Stratiformator vulcanicus: one gene and its partner. The protein of the gene in region 2 binds, or shares a complex with, the protein of the main gene of each other region. Links are inferred from orthologs where the notes say so. Each region holds a gene or a part of one and is shown on either strand. Other genes may lie near its edges.

Region 1 (4,007 bases), 4.3 Mb from region 2 along the record:
ATCTGGGAACTCGCTTCGTTCTTGCACTGGTCGCGTCGGCGACAGCCGGTAGGGGAGCCGGATTGTGGTCTGTGTAAGAACAGAGCGAGCCTTGCCCTGCGGGGGCGGCACGCTCCAGGCACCGGAAGTCAAATTACGATCACAAGCCGCGGTTCCTGTGAACCGCGGATCGAACGCGGGTCGAGCCTCCAACAAGCCGATGCGGCACGTCACTGCGTTCGATCCGCACTTCTCAGGAAGTGCGGCTTGTCGAAAGCATATTTAAGACGGCAGCATTTCCGCCCATTCCTGGATCGGTTTGACCCGGGGTTGGGGGTCGGCGTGCAGGGCTTCTAAAGCGTCGACAACCGCGATGCAGCCGGGGATGGTCGTGACGCAGGGGACGCCGTAGGCAACCGCGGCGGAACGGATACGGCCTTCGTCCGTGCGGCTGCCGCGGCCCGACGGCGTATTAAAGACGAATTGCACGTCGCCGTTGGCCATGAAGTCGAGCAGGTTCGGCCGGCCTTCCTGAACCTTCTTAACGGTTTCGACCTCGATGCCGTTTTCGCGAAGTAACGCCGCGGTGCCGGCGGTCGAGATGATCTTAAGACCGAGTTGCCGCAGCCGACGGGCCGGTTCGATCATTGCCTGCTTGTGGTTCTTCGCCATACTGATGAAGACCGTGCCCTCGGTCGGCAGCGACGTCCCCGCCCCGATCTGGCTCTTGGCGTAGGCCATCGGGAACGATTCGTCGATTCCCATGACTTCACCGGTGGAACGCATCTCCGGGCCGAGGATGATGTCGACGCCGCTGAACCGCTGGAACGGGAAGACCGCTTCTTTGACCGAGTAATAAGGGGGGATGATCTCGCCGTCGATGTTCTGTTCGGCGAGCGACACCCCTGCCATCACCTTCGCCGCAACTTTCGCAAAGGGCCGCGCCGTCGCTTTGCTCACGAACGGCACCGTCCGCGAGGCCCGGGGGTTCACTTCCAAAACGAAGACTTCGAACTGACTCTCGCCACTCGACTCTGGCCTCTCGCCTTTTTTTACCGCGAACTGCACATTCATTAATCCGCGGACCTGCAGTTCCTCAGCCATCTTTCGGGTCGCGACCTTAATTTCATCGATGACCGACTGAGTCAATGAATGCGGCGGCAGGGCACAGGCGGAGTCGCCCGAGTGAACGCCGGCTTCTTCGATATGCTCCATCACCCCGCCGACGACCGTCGTTTCGCCGTCGCAAACCGCATCGACGTCGACTTCGATCGCGTCTTCCAGAAATTTATCAATTAAGACGGGACGATCAGGCGACGCGTCGACCGCTTCGTCCATATAGCGGGCAATCTCTTCTTCCGAGTAGCAGATCTCCATCGCCCGGCCTCCCAGAACATAGCTGGGCCGCACGAGGACGGGAAAGCCGATTCGCTCTGCGGCGCTGCGAGCGCCTTCGGTATTGGTAGCGGTGCCGTTCGGCGGCTGCTTTAAACCGACCCGATACAGCATCTGTTGGAACCGTTCCCGGTCTTCGGCCGCGTCGATCATTTCGGGCGATGTGCCGATGATATTAATCCCGGCCTGCTCAAGTCCGCGCGCCAGATTTAACGGCGTCTGCCCGCCGAATTGGACGATCACCCCGTCCGGATCGAGCCGGTCGCAGATATTAAGAACGTCTTCGAGAGTTAATGGTTCGAAGAATAGAAGGTCGGACGTGTCATAGTCGGTCGAGACCGTCTCCGGATTGGAGTTGACCATGATGCTTTCGACGCCGAGTTCGCGAAGTGCGAATGAGGCCTGACAGCAGCAGTAGTCGAACTCAATTCCCTGGCCGATCCGGTTCGGACCGCCACCGAGAATCATGATGCGAGGCTGCGCTTCGCGTTCGAGTGTCGAGAGTCGAGAGTTGAGCGTCACGCCCGGAATCTCTTCACGCTTTAGAACGCGGTTCGAAACCGACGGATGCAATGCCGATGCGGCGACGTCGGGGTCGCCCCCTTCCATCTTCGACCTTCCCTCCTCGGCCGACTTTCGCGGTGGCGTTTCGTCTTCGCTTTCATAGGTTGAATAGTAATAAGGCGTAAATGCTTCGAATTCGGCCGCACAGGTATCGACCTGTTTAAAGGTTGCTTCGATGCCGTGTTGTTCTCGGCGGTTGCGCCGAACCTCAAGCTCGGTCGAGCCCCACCACAGGGCGAGTTGCATGTCGGAGAAACCGGCCCGCTTTGCTTTTCGGATTAACTCGGGTGTGGCGTCCTCCAACCGACCGATGCTGCGAATCTCGTCCTCGATCTGCACGATCTGTTCGAGATTGTCGAGGAACCACGGATCGATGTCGGTTAATTCATGAATCTCTTCAACCGTCATGCCGCCCTTCATCGCATAGCGGATATAGAAGATGCGATCGCAGTTCGGCACCGACAGTTTTCTCTTAATCTCTTCCGGCAGCGGTTGCTTCGCCGTGCCCCAGAGGTCTTTCTTGCCGCCGCCGAGGCCGAAGTGGCCGGTCTCCAAGCCCCGCAGCGCCTTCTGCAACGACTCTTTAAAGGTTCGGCCGATCGCCATCGTTTCGCCGACCGATTTCATCTGCACCGTCAGCGTGGGGTCCGCCTCGGCGAATTTCTCGAAGGTCCAGCGGGGGATTTTTGTGACGACGTAATCGATCGTCGGCTCGAAGCAGGCGAGCGTCTCGCGGGTGATGTCGTTGGGAATCTCATCGAGCCGATACCCCACGGCGAGCTTGGCGGCGATCTTGGCGATTGGAAAACCGGTCGCTTTCGAGGCGAGGGCCGAACTCCGCGAGACACGCGGGTTCATCTCGATGATCACCATCCGACCGCTGTCGGGATCGATCGCGAACTGCACGTTGGAGCCGCCGGTCTCGACGCCGATCTCGCGCATGCAGGCGAAGGTCGCATCCCGCATCCGCTGATATTCTTTGTCGGTCAGCGTCTGAGCCGGGGCGACGGTGATGGAGTCGCCGGTGTGGACGCCCATCGGGTCGAGGTTCTCGATCGCACAAATGATGACGCAATTGTCTTTGCAATCGCGCATCACCTCCATCTCGTACTCTTTCCAGCCGAGGATCGACTCTTCGAGCAGCACTTCGCTCACCGGAGAAAGCTTCAGCCCGCGGCGGACCATCTCCTCGAATTCTTCGCGGTTGTAGGCGATGCCGCCCCCCGCCCCGCCGAGCGTGAAACTCGCGCGGATGATCACCGGCAGCCCCACCTCGCGGACCGCCGACCGGGCTTCGTCCATATCGTGGACCGTAGCCGAGCGCGGCACGTCGAGGCCGATCTTGACCATCGCTTGCTTGAAGAGTTCGCGTTCCTCGGCCTTCTTGATGACTTCTTCGCGGGCGCCGATCAGTTCGATCCCGAGCTGGTCGAGAATTCCCCGCCGGGCGAGGTCCATCGCCGTGTTGAGTCCCGTTTGTCCCCCTAACGTAGGCAGCACGGCGTCGGGGCGTTCTTTCTTCAGAATCTCGGCGACGTACTCCCAAGTGATCGGCTCGATGTAGGTTCGATCGGCCGTGTTGGGGTCGGTCATGATGGTCGCCGGGTTGCTGTTGACCAGCACGACCTCGTAACCCTCTTCTTTCAGCGCTTTACACGCCTGAACCCCGGAGTAGTCGAACTCACATGCCTGCCCGATGACGATCGGCCCGGACCCGATGATCAGAATTTTGTGGAGGTCGTCTCGTTTGGGCATAGCGGCGCAAGTCTCTCGACAGCAGTCAAAACATAGAAAATGACCCTCGGTCCTGAGCGAAGCACTCGCGGACGAGGGTCGTCGGTTCGGCGTCAGGGGGAGACGGCTCCCCGTACCGTTTGGCGCGGCGGAGGCGAATCTCGTAGAGGGTAACTGGCCCCGTGAGAGATTCAACCCGCGGGCACTTCGCGATGTCCGATTCAAGCTCGGGCGATCAGTATGGCGGCCACGTTCGCAGAGCTATGCTCTGGTTCGATGAGGTGAGAGAGTCGAAACGACGGTGCCGCGGAACGACCCATGAACGAACAAAAACT
Region 2 (2,852 bases):
CTTCGAAGGTCGTGATGACACCATCGACGTAAACCGTCGTTTTCGCCCTCAAATCTGCATCATCAAAGATAGTCCTCAGTTCCCAGTTGGTCGATCCCTCGCAATTAAGTTCGGCTGGACCAGTTAAGACGCCATGTTTTCCGGTGAGGCACCTCATCCCACTCACATCGAATCGGATCGTCGCGGCTTCGCGCATCGCATATTTCAGTTCTTGCGCGAAGCCCGGTTGGAACGGACTCAGGTGAAGGTCATTATAATCTCTGGCATGCGAAAATAGCTTTTTAAAAGATCGCAGATTTCGGCTGAAACCGAATGCGACCTCGTTCATGGCCACTCAATCCCAGTGTTTCAGTTAATGGGTTATGTGGAATTGCTCGTTAGGCCCTACACCTCATCCCCCGCGAAAAATGTCCCCACCATCCCGTCGGTCGAGCCGACGAGTTCTTCGTCGGAAAAATAGAGCGGGATTTCGCGGTCGGAGGCTTCGGGACTGTCGCTGCCGTGGATGAGGTTGAGCTGACGGCTCATGCCGAAGTCGCCGCGGATGGTGCCGGGGGCCGATTCGCGGCCGTTGGTCTTGCCCATCATTCCGCGGGTCACGGTGATGGCTTCGGGGCCTTCGAGGCAGATTGCGACGACGGGGCCGGAGGTGATGAACTCTTCCAACTCGGGGTAGAACGGTTTCGCGACGTGTTCGGCATAATGCTGCTTTGCCAGATCGGGCGTGACCTGCATTATTTTTAGGCCGACCAACGCGAGCCCTTTGTCTTCCAGACGGGTCAGGATGCGACCGGCGAGTCGCCGCTTCATCGCGTCGGGCTTAATCAGAACGAGAGTGCGTTGCATTGAGGCTCTTAGCTGTCAGCGATCCGCTTTCAGCTATCCTTTCAGAAATTTGAGAACCGGAGTGAGTTGTATTGGCTGAGAACTGACGGCCGAAAGCTGACTGCTAAGTATTCAGCATCGACTTAAATTGATGAAACAGGTAGTGGCTGTCGTGCGGGCCGGCAGAGGCTTCGGGGTGATACTGCACGCTGAACGCGTTGTGCTTGCGATGGCGGATGCCGGCGACCGTGTCGTCGTTGAGGTTCAAGTGCGTGACCTCGACGTCTTCGGGCATCGAGTCGGCGACGAGCGCGAAGCCGTGATTCTGTGAGGTGATCTCTACCTGTCCCGATTCGCGATTGAGCACCGGCTGATTCGCCCCGCGGTGACCGAACTTCAATTTAAAGATATCCGCACCGCAGGCGAGGCCGAGAAGCTGGTGCCCGAGACAGATTCCGAAGACCGGCGTTTGCCCGAGCAACCCGCGGATCGTCTCGACCGCATAATTAAGCGGCCGGGGGTCGCCCGGGCCGTTGGAGAGAAATACGCCGTCCGGATTCAGTTTGAGAATGTCTTCGGCAGACGAATTGCCCGGCATGACCGTCACCCGGCAGCCTGACTCGCGGAGATGACGCGGGATGTTCCATTTCATGCCGTAGTCGATGGCGACGACGTGTGGCTCGGCCTGAGATTTGTCGCTGGGAAATTCTTGCAGTCCGCGACCGAGTTCGTCGAGGCCGCTCGCCCAATCATTCGACTCGGAAGGCATGACCTCCTTGACGTAGTCGATCCCGCTCAGTTCCGGACTGGACTTCGCCTTCTCGATTAATGAGGCGTTATCAAGGTCGGTAGTCGACAGGACGCCGGTCATGGCCCCCTCGACGCGAAGCCTGCGGACGAGCGCGCGGGTGTCGAGGCCCTCGATACCAATGACGCCCTGCTCGGTGAGCAATTCGTCGAGCGAGCGGTCGCTGCGGTAATTGCTGGGTCGGCGGCAGTATTCACGAACGATAAAGCCGCGGGCCTTGATGCCGCCGCTCTCGACATCCTCGCTATTCACGCCGTAGTTGCCGATCTGCGGGTAGGTCATCGTGACGATTTGCCCGCAGTACGAGGGATCGGTGAGGATCTCCTGATAGCCGGTCATGCTGGTATTGAACACGACCTCACCGAAGACTTCGCCCTCGGCTCCGAAGGCTTCTCCTTCGAATACGGTTCCGTCGGCGAGAGCAAGTTTGGCGATGCGAGACATGCGGCAGGGTGGGGTCGATCGGAGCAGGGCGGTGCGAAAGCGGTGTAAATCTGCGGCATTGTGATGTTGCGGCCGACAAATGAAAAGAGACCGCCGACACAGGGCCGGCGGTCTCGATGGGTTCGTCACGGCCCGGAGGGCCAACTCAGGACTTATCGCTGTGCGAGGACAAAGTCGTCGAATCGCACGTCGTCTGTTTCCGGGTTGCGGATGTAGCTGAAGAGCTCAGACATAATCCGGTGGAAGTGATTCCGGCGGATCGAGTAGTAGTTATGCTTACCGTCGCGGCGGGCTTCGATCAGCCCGGCCACGCGAAGCAGCGCGAGGTGATGGCTGACGGCGGGCTGGCTCTGACCGAGCCGCTCGCAGAGGGCCGTTACGTGTAGTTCCGTTTCCTGAATCAGATACATCAGGACGCGGAGTCGCGTTTCGTCGCTGAGCAGCTTGAAGACCTGCACGAGGTCTTTTTCGAGCTGAAGCGGCAGGTCGGCGATCGTCGCGGAAGCCATATCTTCCGGGCTTCGTTCGTCGACGTTTCGATCAAAAGTGGCAGCAGTCATCATCTTGAGTCCTATAGGTTGTGATTGGAACAAAGTTCGGGCGAACGGCCTTTCGCGGCATCGGGCCCGCATCGTTCAGTTCACTTGTCGTTCCGAAAGAGGGTTAGGGGAGTGAGGCACCGGTCCTCCCGGGCCTCATCAGCATCGCCAGGAAGATCTGTCGAGTCTGTCAGCAGACTTCTGGCTCGTGGATCATAGCAGAGTTCAGTCGAATT

Evidence for each region.
Region 1: the proteins of carA (region 2) and carB are in contact, whole or in part, in a solved structure (PDB 1KEE), measured with the Escherichia coli proteins. The link is inferred for Stratiformator vulcanicus from one-to-one orthologs.

The regions. Positions count from the first base shown.
Region 1 is NZ_CP036268.1:278,975-282,981, forward strand. Bases 62-3,997 are described here. They hold carB (carbamoyl-phosphate synthase large subunit), read right to left. Parts: upstream 3,694-3,997; coding sequence 262-3,693; downstream 62-261. Other genes in these bases: moaCB (bifunctional molybdenum cofactor biosynthesis protein MoaC/MoaB), read left to right, coding at 3,991-3,997. Outside these bases: more of moaCB, read left to right, coding at 3,998-4,007. UniProt on the Escherichia coli protein: Large subunit of the glutamine-dependent carbamoyl phosphate synthetase (CPSase).
Region 2 is NZ_CP036268.1:4,618,425-4,621,276, reverse strand. The notes cover bases 14-2,794. They hold carA (glutamine-hydrolyzing carbamoyl-phosphate synthase small subunit), read right to left. Parts: upstream 2,078-2,794; coding sequence 950-2,077; downstream 14-949. Other genes in these bases: Pan189_RS18380 (ArsR/SmtB family transcription factor), read right to left, coding at 2,230-2,586; ndk (nucleoside-diphosphate kinase), read right to left, coding at 385-846; Pan189_RS18395 (hypothetical protein), read right to left, coding at 14-328. In the rest of the region: more of Pan189_RS18395, read right to left, coding at 1-13. UniProt on the Escherichia coli protein: Small subunit of the glutamine-dependent carbamoyl phosphate synthetase (CPSase).